DNA from 2 places in the Comamonas sp. 7D-2 genome. Region 1 is predicted to be linked to the other one. Evidence: predicted binding sites of a transcription regulator. Region 1 holds the regulator's gene; the other holds the start of a gene.
What was found. The regulator sigma-54, encoded in region 1, starts transcription at its own class of promoters, with help from an activator protein. The targets are predictions, from matches to a motif close to TGGCANGNAANCTGCTTT.

Region 1 (9,315 bases):
AGCGCTTCTATCTCAAGTGGTACGGCGATGCCCACCCTTCGGCCATGGAGCTGTGCCCCAAGACCACGGCCCTGGTGAAATCGATTCCCAGCGTCAAGGCCGCCATGTTTGCCGAGCTGCCGCCCGGCGCCAAGCTCAATCTGCACCGCGACCCCTATGCAGGCTCGCTGCGCTATCACCTGGCCGTGCTGGCCCCCAACGACGACCGCTGCATGATCGAGGTCGACGGCCAGCCCTATAGCTGGCGTGAAGGCGAAGGCGTGATCTTCGACGAGACCTTTATGCACTGGGCCGAGAACCGCTCGGAAGGCAACCGCATCGTGCTGTTCTGCGATGTGGAGCGCCCCATGACCAATGGCTTTGCCCAGTGGCTCAATCACTGGCTGGGCAAGAACGTGGTGGCCGCCGCCAGCTCGCCCAACAACGAGGGCGATCCGCGCGGCATGATCAGCAAGCTGTTCAAGATCTCGTTCTATGCGGGCAAGTACCGCCGCGCCTTCCGCGACTGGAATCCGACCTTCTACAAGATCCTCAAGTTCGGCCTGATGATTGGCGTGCTGGTCTGGTTTATCTGGTGGTTGGTTTCTTGATAACCCCCTGAGGCGCTACGCGCCTTCCCCTGGCCGGGCGCCCCCAAGGGGGGACGGCAGCATCGCCGCAAGGGCGGCTCTTGCTCGCTGCCCCTTGCTTGAGGAATGCCTTATCAAGGCTCCCGCCCTAAATACAGAACAAGAAAGCCGCTGTGTGATGCATCAGCGGCTTTCTTGTTTCTGCGGTGCCCTACAGCGCCTTGCGCAGCGTGGTCGTCGGTATCTTGAGCTGCTCGCGGTATTTGGCGACGGTGCGGCGCGCGCACTCGATGCCCTGCTCTTTGAGCATATCGGCCAGCTTGGCGTCCGACAGCGGCTTCTTGGCATCTTCGGCATCGACAAACTGCTTGATCAGCGCACGCACGGCCGTGCTGGAAGCACTGCCGCCGGTTTCCGTGCCCAGGCCCGAGCCGAAGAAATACTTGAGCTCGAAGGTGCCCTGGGGCGTGGCCATGTACTTGGCCGTGGTCACGCGGCTGATCGTGGACTCGTGCAGACCCAGGGTGTCGGCGATATCGCGCAGCACCAGCGGGCGCATGGCCAGTTCGCCATGCACAAAGAAGTTCTTCTGCCGCTCCACAATGGCTTCGGAGACCCGCAAGATGGTGTCGAAACGCTGCTGGATGTTCTTGATGAACCAGCGCGCCTCCTGCAACTGCTGCTGCAGCGCCGCATGGCCGTCGCTGTTCTTGTGGCGGCGCAGCACGCCGGCATAGATGTCGTGCACGCGCAGACGCGGCATGACCTCGGGGTTGAGCTGCACGGAGAAGTCCACCCGGCCCGAGCCGGACCGCAGCGGGCGCACGATGACATCAGGCACCACGATATGGCGCTCCACGTCCACAAAGCGCCGACCCGGACGCGGCTCCAGCCTGGCGATCAGGGCCATGGCTTCGCGCAGCTGTTCCTCTCGCGCGCCGCACAGGCTGGTGAGCTTGCGCAGATCGCGCCGCGCCAGCAGGTCCATGGGCTGCGCGCAGATGGCCTGCGCCAGCAGCAGCCGGTTCATATGCGCCTCGGTCGTGCCCTCGTCCTCGGCGGTGCGGATCAGGTCGCGCAGCTGCAGCTGCAGGCACTCGGCCAGATCACGCGCTCCCACGCCCACGGGCTCCAGGCTTTGAAGCAGCTTCAGAGCAATGACAAAGTGCTGCTCCAGTTCCTCGCGCTCTTCCAGGTCGTCGCCGGCCAGGCTCTGCGCCAGCTCCTGCAGGGAATCCTCGAGATAGCCGTCGTCGCTGAGCGACTCGATGAGAAAGCGCAGCGCCGCCATGTCCGCCGCGCCCAGATGCAGGCTCAGCGCCTGACGATGGAGAAAGTCGGTCAGGCTCTGGTGCTCGCGCGCCAGATCGATGGCATCGGTTTCGTCATCGCCATCGCGGTTGCGCGTGGAGCTGCTGGCCGAGGGCGTATCCCACTCGCTGCTGGATTCGCCACCCCATTCCCCGTCCTGGCCGTCCAGGCCCTCGGCCTCCCAGTTCAGCGTTTCAGGGGTTTCGGGGTTTGATGCCTCCGCTACCGTTTCAGTAGCTTGTTGCGCTTGCGATGCATCTCTTTCAGCATGAATACCATCTGAAGTACTGTATTCACTGGCGCTATTAGCTACATCTACAGGAGCATCTCCCGCAGTTTCGGCCTCATCGCCCGCACGTTCCAGAAAAGGGTTGTCGACCAGCATCTGCTCGACTTCCTGCGCCAGCTCCAGGGTGGAAAGCTGCAGCAGCTGAATGGATTGCTGCAGCTGCGGCGTAAGCGATAAATGCTGCGAAACGCGTAGCGAGAGACCTGGCTTCATCGAGGCGCGGCCCCCAGACAATCATTGCAAACGCGCGCAGTGCTACGGGTTTGCCGCCGGGCCGCCCCAAGGCAAACCTCGGCGCAGCCGGTCAGGGCCCCTTCTGGGGGCAGCGACCGCACAAAGTGAGGGAGCGTGGGGGTCATCACATTCTGAAATGTTCGCCCAGATAGACGCGGCGCACATCGGCGTTCTCCACGATCTCCTCGGGCGTGCCTTCGGCCAGCACATGGCCGTCGCTGATGATGAAGGCGTGGTCGCAGATGCCCAGCGTCTCTCGCACATTGTGGTCGGTGATCAGCACGCCGATGCCGCGCTCCTTGAGGAAGCCGATGATGCGCTGGATCTCGATCACCGCGATCGGGTCGATGCCGGCAAAAGGCTCGTCAAGCAAAATGAAGCGCGGTTGCGTGGCCAGGGCGCGGGCAATTTCCACGCGCCTGCGCTCACCGCCTGACAGCGCCAGCGCCGGCGACTGGCGCAGATGCTCGACGCGCAGCTCCTGCAGCAGGCCCGTGAGACGCTTTTCGATTTCGTCGCGCGTCAGCGCCTTGCCCTGCTCGTCCTTTTGCAGCTCCAGCACGGCGCGCACATTGTCTTCCACGCTGAGCTTGCGGAAGATGGAGGCTTCCTGGGGCAGATAGGACAGGCCCAGGCGCGAGCGCTGGTGAATCGGCATGCCGCCCACCGGCTGGCCGTCGATGAAGATCTCGCCGCCGTCGCTGCGCACCAGGCCCACGATCATGTAGAACGATGTGGTCTTGCCCGCACCGTTGGGGCCGAGCAGACCGACCACCTCGCCTTTTTGCACGGACAGCGACACATCCTTGACCACCTTGCGGCTGCCGTAGGACTTGGCCAGATGTTTGGCCTCCAGGCGGCTGTCGGACTCGCCGCTGCGGCTGCTGGAGAAAGTCGGCTCGCTCATTTCTTCTCGTCGGCTTTCTCGCCGCCCAGCGTCATGCTCTGGCGCAGCTGCGTGGCAGGTGTTGCAGGCTTGGGCTGTGCCCCCGGCGTGCCGTCCTTGGGCGCCATGATGGCGCGCACACGGCCGCCCTGTCCCACGGAGGAACTCGGCAGGCCGCCGCTGGTCTTCTGGCCATCGACGGTATAGACGTCGGTGATGTTGTTGTAGACGATGATGGAGCCCGTGACCTGATCGCTGAGCTGACCGCCACGGTAGCGGCGCATCTCGCCACGACGGATGAACTTGACGATATCGGCCTTGCCGTCGTACTCGATGACTTCGCCTTCGCCCTCGATGAACTCCTCGGGCTGACCGGCCACGGTATCGCGCTTCTGACGGAAGAACGCTCGCTTGCCGGCCTCGGCCTTGATCACACCGTACTGATAGCCCTCGGCGTCCTGCCGCACATCGAGCTGAGCACCGCGCAGCACGATGGAGCCCTTGGTCATCACCACATTGCCAGTAAAGACACTGGTCTGCTGCAGCTCGTCATGACGCAACGCATCCGCCTCGATATTCATGGGCTTGGCGCTGTCGGCTTTTTCGGCATGGACAATGCCGGTCGCTGCTGCCAGGGCGCAGGCCAGCGCAAGAGGTAGGAGTGTTTTTTTCATGGAAGGCACGTTTCTTGCATCCATTGTAGTCATTCCCTTTTTGCAACTTGCGTAAAAAACACCCACAAAAAAGCCCGCACGGCGGCGGGCTTGTTGGACGTCAAACGTCACTGGCGTCTGCTGCCTGATCTCAGGCCTTGCGGCTGGAGGCGACCAGCGCATTGACCACGCGCAGCACATTGTCCATATTGCCGGCCTTGGTGCCGTCCGTGTAGTAGCGGCCGGCCACACCCATGGCGGGCACGCCTTCCACGTCATATTCGTTTTGCAGCTGAGCGGCCTTGCGCGCCTGATTGGCCACGGTAAAGGAGTTGTAGACCTCCTTGAACTTGGCCAGATCCACGCCCTGCTTTCCGACCCAGTCAAAGATGGCGTCATCGGTCTTGAGCAGATTGCGATCCACGTGGATGGTACGGAACACCTTGGCGTGCAGCTGGGGCAGCAGGTTCATGCCCTCCAGGGCGTAGTACAGCTTTTGCTGTGGCACGAAAGAGGCATTGAAAGCCACGGGCACGCGGCGCACCACCACATCGGCAGGCTGGCTCTTTGCCCAGGCTTCGAACTGGGGCTCGAAGGCATTGCAATGCGGGCAGCTGTACCAGAAGAACTCGACCACCTCGACCTTGCCGGCCGGCGCGCTCACGCTGGCGGGCTTGCCGAGCTTGATGTAGTCCTTGCCTTCCTTGGGCGCAGCGCCCTGGGCCCAGCTGGAGGAGGCACCCAGAGTCAGGGCACCGGCAGCAGCTGCCGAGGCAGCCAGAGAGAATTCGCGACGTTTCATCTAAACAAACTCCTGTATCAGGTCTGCAGTATCAGAGCCAACAGGCCCAAAAAAGTTCAGCGTTGTCAAAACTACCAATGGCACAAGCCAGAGGCCTCAAGCAAGGGCCGCCCCGCAGCTAAGCTGCAGTCCCCCGACGCGCAGCGCCTCAGGGGCCTTGTTATCTGGCCGCGCGCACCAGAGTCGAGTCCACGCCCGCACCGTCGAGCTTGCCCTTGAGCTGCTCGGCGTCGTCACGCTTGCTGAACGGCCCCACGCGCACGCGGAAAACGGTGATGCCGTTCTGCTCACGCTCGCTGATGCGCGACTCCCAGCCCAGCATGGCCAGCTTGGCACGCTGCGCTTCCGCTTCGCTCTGGCCGCGGAAAGCACCGGCCTGCACAAAGTAGTTGAACGCAGAGTCCGAAGAGGATGCCGTCTGCGCGGCCGCCTTTTCCTTGTCTGCACGCGCCTTGTCTGCCTTGTCGGCTGCTGCGGAGCGCTCCTTGACCAGATCACCCAGCGGATCACCCGATGCGGACTTGGCAGGCTTCTCCGGCGTAGAAGGTGGCGGCGGCGTGGTGACTCCGCCGGTTGCAGTAGGTTGTACCGCAGGTGTAGGCGGCGACACCGTCACATCGCTTGGAGGAACTGGTGGTGTCACCGGGGGCGGTGCAGGCTGGCGGCTCTGCAGCGGTGCGTTGGGGTCCCAGTTCTTGTTGCGCTCGGCCTCGGCCGCATCGCGCTGAGTGTTGTTTCCACCCTTGTTGAGGAAGGGCACCGGCACCTTGGTCACATAGATGGCCACGGCCAGGGCCGCAGCCAGACCGATGACCATGCCAAAGATAAGCCCCAGGATGGTTCCACCGCGTTGCTGGTTCTTCATATCAGTCGCTTAACGCTTTCTGCTTCAGTTATTCCATTCTCAGATCCATCGACCCCTGACAGGCAAGGCCGGCAAGGCGACCGATGGACAGGAAACTGGGATTACATGCGCTCGGGTGCGCTCACACCCAGCACCGCCAGACCATTGTGCAACACCTGGGCCGTGGCAGCGACCAGGGCCAGACGTGCGAGCTTGACCTTTTCGTCGTCCACCAGAATGCGCTCTGCGTCGTAGTAGCTGTGATAGCTGGAGGCCAGATCGCGCAGGTAGAAGGTCACGTCGTGCGGTGCGTTGCCTTCGGCAGCAGCGGTCAGCATCTCGGGGTACTTGGCCAGCAGCAGCATCAGCGCCTGGGCCTGTGGGCCTTCCAGAGCGGACAGGTCCACATCCTTGAGTGCCGCCAGACCTGCACCGCCGGCCTCCTGCCAGGCGCGCAGCACGGACTGGATGCGCGCATGGGCATACTGCACGTAGTACACGGGGTTGTCGTTGTTCTGGGCCACGGCCAGATCCACGTCGAAGGTGTACTCGGTGTCGGGCTTGCGCGAGAGCAGGAAGAAGCGCACGGCATCCTTGCTGGTCCACTCGATCAGATCGCGCAGCGTGACGTAGGAGCCGGCGCGCTTGCTGATCTTGACCTCTTCGCCGTTGCGCACCACGCGCACCATGGTGTGCAGCACATAGTCGGGATAGCCCTCAGGGATGCCCACATCGGCAGCCTGCAGGCCGGCACGCACGCGGGCAATGGTGCCGTGGTGGTCCGTACCCTGAATGTTCACCACCTTGGTGAAGCCACGCTTGAACTTCTGGATGTGATAGGCCACATCGGGCACAAAGTAGGTGTAGCCGCCGTCAGTCTTGCGCATCACGCGGTCTTTGTCGTCGCCGTAGTCGGTGGACCTGAGCCACAGCGCGCCGTCCTGCTCATAGGTCTTGCCGTTGGCGATCAGGCGGTTGACCGTCGCTTCGACATGACCGTTTTCATAGAGGCTGGACTCGAGGTAGTACTCGTCGAACTTGAGGTTGAAGGCCTGCAGGTCCTTGTCCTGCTCGTTGCGCAGATAGGCCACGGCGAACTGGCGGATGTTGTCGTAATCCTCGACATCGCCGTTGGCGGTGAACTCGCGGTCATCGGCCTTGATGGTTTCCTTGGCCAGGAAAGCCTTGGCGATGTCGGCAATGTAGTCGCCGTTGTAGAAATTCTTGGCCAGCGGGTTTTCGCTGTCGGTGGGCCAGCATTCGTCACCAGGCTTGAAGCCTTTGGCGCGCAGCTGGGTGCTCTTGGTCAGGGTGTCGATCTGCACGCCTGCGTCGTTGTAATAGAACTCGCGGTGAACCTTCCAGCCCTGGGTGGAATAGAGGTTGCTGATGGCGTCGCCGATCGCAGCCTGGCGGCCATGGCCCACATGCAGAGGGCCGGTGGGGTTGGCGGAGACGAACTCGACGAGGATGTTTTCACCGCGATCGGCCTGGTAGCCGAACTTCTGGGCTTGCGCCAGCACTTCGCGCACTACCTCCTGCTTGGCAGCAGGCTTGAGGCGGATGTTGAGAAAGCCCGGACCCGCGATCTCGATCGCATCCACCCACTGCTGGAAGGCGGCTGTAGCCTCCAGCGCGGTCTTGAGCTGCTCGCCCAGGGCGCGCGGGTTGGCCTTCAGAGGCTTGGCCAGCTGCATGGCCGCCGTGCAGGCGAAATCGCCATGGGCTGCCACTTTGGGGTTTTCAAACGCAGCGCGTGCGCCGGCGCCGGGCGAGAGTGTTTCGAGCTCAGCAGCCAGGGCTGCGAGCAATTCCTGTTTGACGGAGAGCATCGCGGGATTTTACGTGCCGGATTCAAGTCCTGCCGAATCGCTGGCGCCACACCCTTGTTCCTGGGCCGGTTCACAGGCTGAAGGGCGGTATCTGCATGTTTCGGCGGCCACACACAGTCATTGCGCAAATGGAAGTCATTCTCGCTTGAACCCCGAATGCAGACCATGCCCACGTTCAGCGGCGAGCTCAGCCGCGGCTGGAGCCAGTTTGCCGGCTACACCTTCAACCGCAACACCTGCGAGCGCGACATCAACCACCAGGATCTGGCTGTGATGCTGACGCTGCGCGGCACGTTCTGAATGCCGCAGACGTGAAAAAGGCCGCTTTGCAGCGGCCTTTGTCTTTTGTAGGGTCTGGGGGCAGATTACATGCCGCGCGCCCAGAAGATGGCAACCACGGCGATCACCGGCACCACATGGCCCTGCCACATCACCCATTTGCGCGTCTGCTTGATTTCCTCGGGCGCCGGCAGCTGACCGCTTGCATCCAGCGCCTTCTTCCAGCGGCGGAAGGTCAGCGTGGGCTTGAGCGAGAGCAAAAAGGCGATGACGAACAGCGTCATCTTGAGATGGAACAGCGGCGAGGCCGTATAGGCCCCCATGCCCTTGACGCCCCAGAGCAGGCGCGCAATACCGGTCAACAGCAGGATGACGGCGGCAATGCCGTAAATCATGTCCAGCCTGGCCAGGCGCTGCACCACGGCGGCATTCATCCATTCCATACGGCACAGGGCGGCCTGGCTGGTCAGAAACACCACCAGGGTCAGGATCGCCAGCAGATGGGCGCTGGCAAGAACAGCTTCAAAGGTCATGGCTTCACAGTAAAAAAAGGACGGGTTCAGCGGCCTGTATCAGGCCACGGCGACCGGTCCATTGTCTACCGTTTCAGGCCCGCTCAGATATCCACGCCGAGACGAAAGAAGTCCGGCTGGTTGTAGTGGTGCTTGAGGTAGTCGATCCACATACGCACGCGCAGCGGCATGTGCTTGCGCTGGGGGAAGACCACGAAGATGCCGTTGGGCGGCGCGGCAAACTCTTCCAGCACGGGCACGAGGCGACCGGCGGCGATCTCGGCCTCCACCTCCCAGGTGCTGCGCCAGGCAATGCCCCAGCCGCCCAGGCACCAGTCGTGCAACACCTGACCGTCGGAACAGTCCAGCGGGCCGCCCGGCTTGAAGTGCACGACCTCGCTGGTGCCGCTTTCGGGATGCGGGATGCGGAAGGCCCAACCCCGTGTTTGCGAGGCGTCGGACGACAGCGTCAGACAGTCATGCTGGGTCAGTTCGCTGGGGTGCTTGGGCGTGCCACGGCGCTCCAGATAGCCGGGCGTGGCCACGCACAGGCGGCGATTGTCGGCAATGCGCACGCTGACCAGGGCCGAGTCCGGCAGATCGCCCACGCGCACCGCGCAATCGAAGCCCTCGCCCGCCAGATCGACCACGCGGTCGCTGAGGTTCAGCGAGATGGTGACATCGGGGTGCAGGTCGCGGAAGCGCGGCACCAGCGGCGCCACATGGCGGCGGCCGAAACCGGCAGGCGCCGTGATGCGCAGATGGCCTGTGGCCTTGACGCCGCCGGCCGACACGCTGGCCTCGGCATTGCACACATCGGAGAGCAGGCGCTGGCAATCTTCCAGGAAGGCGCTGCCTTCGTGGGTCAGCGAGATGCGGCGCGTGGTGCGCACCATGAGCTTGACGCCCAGATGCTCTTCCAGAGCGTCCAGACGGCGCCCCATGATGGCGGGCGCCACACCTTCGGCCTTGGCTGCAGCCGTCAAGCTGCCCCTGGTCGCTACCGATACAAAAGACTCAAATGCCTTGAGTTTGTCCATGACCGCTGCTCCTGTCTGGTCCGTGTTGTCTCCTGCTGCGGTAGCGTGCACTACTAATACAAGA
Region 2 (9,315 bases), 2.4 Mb from region 1:
CTCGGGAATTCACTCGGCGTATCCAGGTTGGGATGGTAGGTATCAACGTACCCATTCCGGTGCCCATGGCCTGGCACGGCTTTGGTGGGTGGAAGAAGAGCCTGTTTGGCGATATGCATGCCTATGGGGAGGAGGGGGTGCGCTTCTACACCAAACAGAAATCCGTCATGCAGCGTTGGCCCGAGAGCATTGGCAAAGGCGCGGAATTCGCCATGCCAACGGCCCAATAGGTAGAGGCAACATCCATTGCCGATGACTCTGAAGACAAACAGCTGCATGTATTTCGCAATGCTGTAGACGTGCGTCTCGTCTTGTTCGATCTCGCGCGTGCAGTCAACGATTTCCTGGCCGTTGGTGACGCAAGCCAGTGACAGTTCCTCGGTCAGGCGGAATCCAGGTGATTCTCGAAAAATCGCATATGGTCGCGGGCGTTGCAGGCCTTCCATCACTGGATAGAAAAAAGCCTACTCGCGTAGGCTTTTTTATTGCTCACCTGCTACGCGCTACGCAGCGGATCGATTTTTTTGGCGTCTGAGTGGCGTTCTTCGCTGTAATCGTTTGACTTTTTTTGTATTAATTCGATTTTGTAGCCATCAGGATCCGTCACAAAAGCAATGACGGTACTGCCGCCTTTGACGGGGCCAGCCTCACGGGTCACATTACCGCCGGCGGCCTTGATCTTCTCGCAGGCGGCATAGGCATCGGGCACACCCAGAGCAATATGACCGTAAGCCGTGCCCATGTCATAGTTCTCGGTTCCCCAGTTGTAAGTCAGCTCAATTTCCGCCTGACCCGGGTTACCACCTTCGAAGCCAAGAAAGGCCAACGAGTACTTGTACTCGGGGTTCTCGGACGTGCGCAGCAGTTGCATGCCGATGACGTTGGTGTAGAAATCAATAGAGCGCTGGAGATTGCCAACGCGCAACATCGTGTGGAGGAATCGCATAGGCACTATTTTGCCAGCAGGTTCTGAGTTGCAGGTGGGTGAAGTAATTTCTTGTACGTTTTTACAGTCATGCCTCCAAGAGCAGCTCGCTGAGCGACGTCCCCCCGGATTTGAGTAGCGTCTGACTCTGGAGTCCAATCCGGAAGACAGGAGATTGGACGTGAAAAAGAGATTTACAGAAGAACAGATCATTGGATTCCTGCGAGAAGCGGAGTCTGGACTGCCAGTGGCAGAGCTGCGCCGCCGGCACGCTTTCTCTTAGGTCAGCTACTACCTCTGGCGTAACAAGTTCGGCGGCATGAGCGTCTCGGACGCGAAACAGCTCAAGGAGCTAGAGCTTGAAAACGCCCGTATCAAGCGGCTGCTGGCCGAGTCCATGTTGGACGAAAGAAGCCTTGATAAAAAAGTGGTGAGCGCACCTGCACGGCGCGAGGATGGGCTGTGGACTCAGCGAACGCCGCTCACTGCTCGTCATCCAGCACTTACCGTCACAAGCCCGCTGAAAGCCGAAACGGTGACGTGGTACGTCCCACACATCTTCGACGAAGTGGCGCTCAGCTTCCACCAGCACTGCCCGTTGGCCAGGTAGGCCAGGGCCCATATAGCCCATCTCGCGTCCCCCCATTTGCGTTGGGCTGGCCTGTCAGCGAGAACGGACCGCTACCCGGCTTGCAGATTGCACCGGTAGCGAGGTGCAAGTTACAGATGGCATTGGTGTTCCAGGTGCCGTGCGTGCTCTGGTTCAGCCCCATGGTCCAGCAGCTCATCCAGGCCCCGGCTTTGCCGATCAATGCGCAGGAACAGGATGGGGTGGCAATCGGCCATATTGGCGCCGATCACGAAAAAGACATCGGCTTGATCGAAGTCCTTGTAGGAACCGGGGACATCTGGCCCGATACGTACAACGAAATAGCATCGGGGCCATGAGTGTCAAGGATGGTCTTGAGGCGCTGGGCAGTTTTCGTAATGGCCTCGTCCATTTTGACCTGCACAGGATCGCGCTGACGGTCAATGCGCGCAAATGCGGTCTCCATCCGGCCAGACTCCCTCAAAGTCTGCGAGCTGCTGGAGTCCTTGGTGCACAGGCGGCCGAAGTTGGTCGGGTGGCTTTTGATGCCGATGACCTTGATCACCTTACCCTGGTCCACATGCAGATTCATACCGCAGCCAACGCCGCAGTATGGGCACACAGAGAAGACTTCGTTGGCCATGTGCACTCAGTCCTTGAGCCAGACGATGCCGTCGCGCAGCTCGATGGAGTAGACCGGCAAGATGGTGTCCGGTTCTTCCACGCAGGCGCCGGTGCGCAGCAGATAGTGGTGCTTGTAGATGGGCGAGGCGACGACAGGTTCGCCGCCCAGGTCGCCAACGATGCCGCGAGAGAGTACGTTGGCACCACTGTGGGGATCATGGTTCCCTATGGCGTAGAGGCTGCCGTCGGTCAGCCGAAAGACGGCCACCTGACGACGCCCGATGAGAGCGCAAACGCCCGTGTCGGGCCAGATGTCGTCGAAAGGGCAGATGCGGTGCCAGATGGCAGCAGAGGCTGCGCTCTTGTTGGCGGCTGAGCTCGTGGGTGCGGCGGTGCGCGTGGGTTCTGGCGCAATGGCGGTATCGTTCATGAGGTGCTCCTTAGGGGGTCAAACGCTGGCTTCGACCAACACCGGGATGCCTTTGAGGCGTGAGTGCTTTTCGGCTTGGGTAGCGGGTCGGATCTGGCCGCGCTCCTGAACGAAGACAACGTTGTCGTCGCCTGCGTCGCTGTTGACGAAGGTACGCAGGCGCCGGACGACGGCGGGGTCGTCCACGGCCTTCTTCCATTCACAAGCGTAGGTGCCCACGACATGGGCCATTTGCGCCTCCAGCTCGGAGGCAAGACCCAGGCTGTCGTCGACCACAACGGCCCTGAGGTAGTCCAGGCCGCCTTCGAGGTTGTCGCGCCAGGTGCTGGTGCGCTGCAGCCGATCAGCGGTACGGATGTAGAACATCAGGAAGCGGTCGATCAGGCGTACCAACTGATCCTTGGAAAGGTCGGCTGCCAGCAGCTCGGCGTGGCGTGGTTTCATGCCGCCGTTGCCGCAGACATAGAGGTTCCAGCCTTTTTCTGTGGCGATCACCCCCACGTCCTTGCCCTGTGCTTCGGCGCATTCGCGTGTGCAGCCGGAAACGCCGAACTTGATTTTGTGTGGCGAGCGAAGGCCCTTGTAGCGGTTCTCCAGCTCGATGGCTAGGCCAACGCTGTCGTCCACGCCATAGCGACACCAGGTGGACCCTACGCAGCTCTTGACCGTACGCAGCGACTTGCCATAAGCATGGCCCGATTCAAAGCCTGCATCCACCAGCTCACGCCAGATCAGCGGCAGTTCGTGGACTTGGGCTCCGAACAGATCGATGCGTTGGCCGCCCGTGATCTTGGTATAGAGGCCGTAGTCCTTGGCGACCTTACCAATCACGATCAGTTGGTCAGGCGTGATCTCACCTGCGGGCACGCGTGGGACGATGGAATAAGTGCCGTCCTTCTGGATATTGCCCAGGAAGTAGTCGTTGCTATCCTGCAGCGGCGCACCGTTGCGGTCGAGAACGAAGTCGTTCCAGCAACTGGCCAGGATGTTGGCCACCGTGGGCTTGCAGATGTCGCAGCCATGACCTTTGCCATGTTGCTGCAGCAATTGCGCGAAGGTTCGGATTTCGCCAACGCGCACCAGGTGATAAAGCTCTTGGCGCGAGTGCGGAAAATGCTCGCAAAGGTGGTTGTTGACAGCTACGCCTTGGCGCTTGAGCTCGGCCTTGAGTACCTGGGTAACCAGCGGCACGCAGCCGCCGCAGGAGGTCCCCACCTTGGTGCAGGATTTAAGTTCGCTGATGGTTTGCACACCGCCAGCGATAGCTGAGCACAACTGCCCCTTGCTGACGTTGTTACACGAGCACAGTACCGCAGCGTCAGGCAGGGCGTCCACGCCGAGGCCTGGTTTGGCCGCGCCGTCGCTGGTTGGCAGGATGAGCTGGCCGGGTGCATCGGGCAACTCCATATTGTTGAGCGCCATCTGCAGAAGCGTGCCGTACTCTGCGGCATCCCCCACCAGCACGGCGCCCAGCAGGCGCTTGCCGTCTTCGCTGACAACGATTTTCTTATAGATCTGCTGCAGCTCGTCGGTGTAGTTAAAGCTGCGACTACCCGGCGTCTTGCCAAGTGCGTCCCCGATGCTGGCTACGTCCACACCCATGAGCTTGAGTTTGGTGCTCATGTCGGCGCCCGTGAACGTGGCATCGGCCTGTCCTGCCAAGTGAGCTGCGGCAACGCGGGCCATATCGTAGCCTGGCGCGACCAAACCGAAGACCTGCTCATTCCAGGCCGCGCATTCACCGATGGCATAGATGTCGTGATCGCTGGTGCGACAGTGGTCGTCAATGACCATGCCTCCGCGCGGACCGATGGCCAACATGCATTGACGTGCCAGTTCGTCGCGCGGCCGGATGCCGGCCGAGAACACGATCATGTCGGTTTCGAGATAAGTTCCTTCGGCGAACACCATGCGATGGCGCGCCGTGGCGCCATCGGTGATCTCAACAGTGTTGCGGCTGGTGTGAGCCTGCACGCCCAGCGATTCGATCTTGGTGCGCAGCACGCGACCGCCGCCTTCGTCCACTTGGACCATCATCAGGCGTGGTGCGAACTCCACGACATGGGTTTGCAGCCCCATGTCGCGCAAGGCCTTGGCACATTCCAGCCCCAGCAGCCCGCCGCCCACCACTACGCCGCTTTGGGACTTGGCCCCCGAGGCCTGCATGGCTTCGAGGTCCTCGATGGTTCGGTAGACAAAGCAGTGAGGGCGGTCGCGTCCCGGCACACCTGGTACAAAGGGTGAGGAGCCCGTTGCAAGCACCAGCTTGTCGAAGGCCAGTACTTCACCATTGGTCAGTTGCAGCGTACGATCGCGCCGCTCGATGGAGGCAACGCGGGCATTGAGGCGCAGCGTCAGGCCCGGGCGGTCGTAGAAGCCCTCTGGGACCAGGGACAGATCGTCGGCGCTGCGGCCACTGAAGAACTCCGACAGGTGGACACGGTCGTATGCCGGGCGCGGCTCCTCACCAAGTACCGTCACTTCCCATCCTGCTGCGCAAAGGTCGGGAAATTGTTCGGTTAGAGCTTCGACATAGCGTTGACCCACCATGCCGTTACCAACAACGATGAGCTTTCGTGGTGTTTTATGAATCGCGTGGGGCATGCGATATCCCTTCGTCGGAGGGGAGTGAAGCGAGTTACGCTCCCTCTCACGGTTAAAAAAACAAAAAGGCGCTTGCGCCATGACCTAGCCACCTTTGGCCAGGTATGTCGCAAACGCCGTTGTCCTCAACTGTCGGAGCTACATTGCCCAGACCGTTGCTATGAATAAAGCATTTTTTATGCCAATCGTTTTCTTGCTCATGGAGCTTGGCAGTGCCGTGGTTCCAAACGAAGGTGCTGCTGATTCTGATCTACCGATGCTTCAGTTCGGTGCGGTGTCCGCATCGATAGGCACTCTTGTGGGGCGCGATTGCAAGGAATGCCATTACGGATTCGCTCATGCCTTTTGAACTGGATATCGGATGGGTCTCACGCTCCGGTCGTGCGCAGGACAACGAGGACTTCGCGGCAGTACAACTGAAGGACGAAAGTTCGGGCCACGCCAGCATGCTCGCCGCCGTTGCCGATGGTGTCAGTGCGGGTGGCTGGGGCCGTGAAGCTGCACAGACCACGGTAACCTGTTTGGCACGCGACTTCTTTTGCACGCCAGTCACCTGGGAGCCTACCGTGGCGCTGGACCGCATCGTGGGTGCACAGAACGCTTGGCTCTATGGCATCAATCGACGGCGTCAGCCGGCCTATGGTCTGACCACGCTGACAGCTCTGGTTCTACGCGGGCAGAGTTTCACGCTGGCCCATGTAGGCGATACCCGTGCCTACCTGTTGCGACAAGGGCAGATCGAGCAGCTGACGGAGGACCATGTGATGGGCGGCGTGGACTTCGCGCACCGCCTGGCGCGCGCCATTGGCCTGGAGGATAGGGTCAGCATTGACTATCGGCAAGGAGAAGTGGTTCCCGGCGACATTTTTGTACTGCTGTCAGACGGCATACACAATGACGTCAAGCCGCGCGAGTTTGCCCAGTGGGCGGGCGAGGGCGGTGCACAGTCCCTGGCCGAACGCTTGGCTGATGCCGCGTGGCGCAACGGCAGCCGCGACAATCTCACAGCAGTGGTCGTTCGCGTGCTGGGCGTGAAGGAAGCAACCCTGGACGACACTATGCGTCGCGCACAGTCCCTTCCGCCATTGCCTCTGCTCAGGCCCGGCAGTCTGGTGGATGGGCTGCGTGTGGAGGCTTTAGTGGCCGACAGTGGCATTTACCGCGTGTACCGAGTGCTGGATGAGCGCAGCGGCCAGCGCCATGCGCTCAAAACGCTGCACACACAGCGTGCCCATGACCGCCAGGAATGGGCTGCTCTGGCCCATGAAGCATGGGTGGCCGGCCATCTGCAGACCGGAGCGGCAGCCCGACATCTGGTTCGGCTGCATGCTGCGCCGGTGGATCTGCCATCAGCTTTCTATCTTTTGTACGAATGGGTGGAGGGCGAGACGCTTTCTCAGTGGCTGGAGCGACGACATCAGCCTGGTGTAGACCAGGTGCTTGCCATAGGTCAGCAGGCCGCGCGTGTGCTGGGTTACCTGCACCGACAGGGTGTTATCCACCGCGACGTCAAGCCCGCGAACCTTCACTGCGGTGTTGATGGGGTGTTGCGTCTGCTCGACCTTGGCGTTGCGCTGACTGGCCGAGAGCCTCCCGAACTGCGTGCCTTACATGCGGGTACTGCTAGCTACATGAACCCCGAGCAGTGGGACGATCCGCCAGTGCCAGCAAGTGCGGGCAGCGACCTGTTCGCTTTGGGCGTGACGCTGTACCAGCTATTGACAAGTGGACGTCTGCCCTATGGTGAGGTTATCGCTTACCAGAGAGGGCGCTACTGGCGTGACCCAATACCTCCCAGTCGTCACAGCCCACAAGTACCAATCTGGCTGGATGCCATCGTTCTTAAGGCGATCGCTCGCGATCCTGCACAGCGCTTCGAGACGGCCGAAGAAATGTTGCTGGCGTTAGAGCGCGGAGCTGCGCGGCCACTATTGCCGCAAGCGTCCAGTCCACTCCTTGAGCGCGATCCAGCATTCGGTTGGAAGACAGCGCTCGCCTTCAGCGTTGTGCTCAATGTGGCGCTGCTTTACTGGTTACTGTTCCTGCCACGCTGAGCTTTGAATCAAGCCGGAACGGTGCGTGCGCGACCGCCTTTCTCCGCCCAGGTGCGTGTCCAGCGCAGTTGCATGTAGCGCAGCATCACCAACATGACTAGTGAAAAGCAGGCAAACACAGCGAATCCTGAGAAGTAACTGCCGGTGTGCTGTTGCGACAAACCCATGCTTGCAGGGATCAAGCCGCCGCCCAAAGCGCCCAACTCTCCGATCATGGAGCCGGCCACAGCAGTGGTTGTTGGCCACCGCAGAGGAACCAATTGGAACAAGGCACCATTGCCAGCTCCCAAGGCGGCAAAACATACCAAGAAGAACAGCACTGTGAGAGTTAAGGAGTGGCCGCTGAGTCCGCAAAGCAGCAAGCTAATGAAGACGACGACCAGCACTGCTGTGAGCGTGTTCACTCCGCCCCAGTGATCCGACAGCCAGCCGCCAAAAATGCGCGTAGTCGCACCCATAAACGCAGCCAGCATGGTCAACTGCCCAGCTTCAACTTTGCTCACACCGAATTGGTCATAAAAGTAGCTTGGCAGAAAAGTGGCTAAGCCAATGAAGCCGCCAAAGGTGACGGCATAAATTAGGCTGAAAGCCCAGCCGTCCTTCTCGATAAGGCAGGCAACATGGTCACGCAGAGTGGCATGTGCATCACGGTCTGCGGGTTCTCGGGCAAACACAATCATTACGACCATAGGCACCAGAATACCTAGAGCCGCAAAGCCGTATACGGCCTGCCAGCCAAAGGCCTGTGCCAACTGCGGTGCCAGCAGTGCGGCAAAGGCCGTTCCGATGTTGCCGGCACCAACTAGTCCCATTGCTAGTCCCTTGTAGCGCGGTGGAAATGAGCCTGAACCGAGTGAAAGAGCTACGCCGAAGCTGGCACCAGCAATGCCTAGCAAAACGCCCATGGCCAGCAGATCACCAAAGGAATCAACGGCGAAGTAGCCGTACAACATTGCGATGGCGATGCCCACCATCTCAACCAGGGTGGCATTCTTTCTACCGATGTACTGAGCCAGTAATCCCAGCGGAAAGCGCATCAGCGACCCCGCGAAGATTGGGATGGATAGCATCAGGCCCTTCTGCGCCGGTGTCAGATTAAAGCTCTCGCTGAGAAAAGGGGCCATTGCACCATTGATGACCCAAATGCCGCATGAGCAGGCGAAATAGAAGAATGATGCGCCCAAGGTTGGTGCATGCCCAGCTTGTAAAAAGTTTCGGAAGCCCGTCATTGCTTTCTGTCCCTACAAAAGAAAACGTCTACGCAGGCATTACCCGCAATAGCGGCCTATGCCTAACGTAGACGTCGTTGTCTTGATACAGCCGAATCTGCTTCATTGCAAAAACGGCTACAAGTCAGTTAAGCAAGATTCGTGCTCATCCGCTTGAGTGTGCAAAGAACATGATGGAGTGATGTTCTACCGAACCAAATGGCCCAACTCCTCGTAGGTCCGCGTTTCTCGACCTCCATGGCGGAGAGTTTGGTGTTAAGGGATACCCCGCCGGTTGAAGTCGCTTTGCGACCAAGAGCTGACGTCCGTGTTTGCAATCGTCCAGACCGATTCACGAAGATGACCCAGTTCAACCTCCAACCGTCGTTCAGAAGTCTGCGGTAGTCGGCAGCTCTTGACCGGAGCTGGGCCTGGCTACTTGTGAGCGCAGCACCACAAAGCGAACCTCCGACAGGCCCCAACGCCCATCTCGACTTTCAGGGGAACAGTCAGACGCGAAGGAGTCTCTTGTGCAGATGTCATCCAAGTCTGGCTTGATGTGTCCCACCATCCGCTCACGCGGACAGGAGCAGGCTGACTGATCGATAGCAAGTACCTCCAGCCTGTGTTCCCGAAGTCTTGACATGGACAGCCCTGAAGAGGTTGAAAAGCTACTCCAGGTACTGCCACCTTGTTCTGCACGTCACATCATTAAAAGCAGTACAAGGATTTACTTCACATTCGTACAACAATTTACTTCCCCCACCTTTGTCGGACAGCTACCGTTATTAATACTAATTTTGTTCCAGGTTGATTCACCTTGTTCTAAGGAGCCGGCCGAGGAGGAGGAACATGATTGGTTGAATTTTCATCAACTAATT

Region 2: a site for sigma-54 is predicted at 8,585-8,602, ahead of MPZ60_RS12390 (nitrate/nitrite transporter). Genes of this name have one in related genera too.

Annotation. Positions count from the first base shown of each region.
Region 1 is NZ_CP094238.1:5,144,866-5,154,180, forward strand. Features, by position in the region: gene MPZ60_RS23695 (aspartyl/asparaginyl beta-hydroxylase domain-containing protein) at 1-590, shown strand, start outside; gene MPZ60_RS23700 (RNA polymerase factor sigma-54) at 781-2,382, opposite strand; gene lptB (LPS export ABC transporter ATP-binding protein) at 2,528-3,310, opposite strand; gene lptA (lipopolysaccharide transport periplasmic protein LptA) at 3,307-3,963, opposite strand; gene MPZ60_RS23715 (thiol:disulfide interchange protein DsbA/DsbL) at 4,094-4,744, opposite strand; gene MPZ60_RS23720 (SPOR domain-containing protein) at 4,905-5,609, opposite strand; gene argS (arginine--tRNA ligase) at 5,711-7,420, opposite strand; gene MPZ60_RS23730 (hypothetical protein) at 7,577-7,720, shown strand; gene MPZ60_RS23735 (DUF2214 family protein) at 7,786-8,232, opposite strand; gene MPZ60_RS23740 (LysR family transcriptional regulator) at 8,316-9,251, opposite strand.
Region 2 is NZ_CP094238.1:2,698,531-2,707,845, forward strand. Features, by position in the region: gene MPZ60_RS12350 (CoA-acylating methylmalonate-semialdehyde dehydrogenase) at 1-230, shown strand, start outside; gene gloA (lactoylglutathione lyase) at 497-946, opposite strand; partial or broken gene MPZ60_RS12360 (transposase) at 1,107-1,379, shown strand; partial or broken gene MPZ60_RS12365 (hypothetical protein) at 1,467-2,157, opposite strand; gene nirD (nitrite reductase small subunit NirD) at 2,164-2,568, opposite strand; gene nirB (nitrite reductase large subunit NirB) at 2,587-5,172, opposite strand; gene MPZ60_RS12380 (hypothetical protein) at 5,333-5,521, shown strand; gene MPZ60_RS12385 (bifunctional protein-serine/threonine kinase/phosphatase) at 5,511-7,226, shown strand; gene MPZ60_RS12390 (nitrate/nitrite transporter) at 7,235-8,455, opposite strand.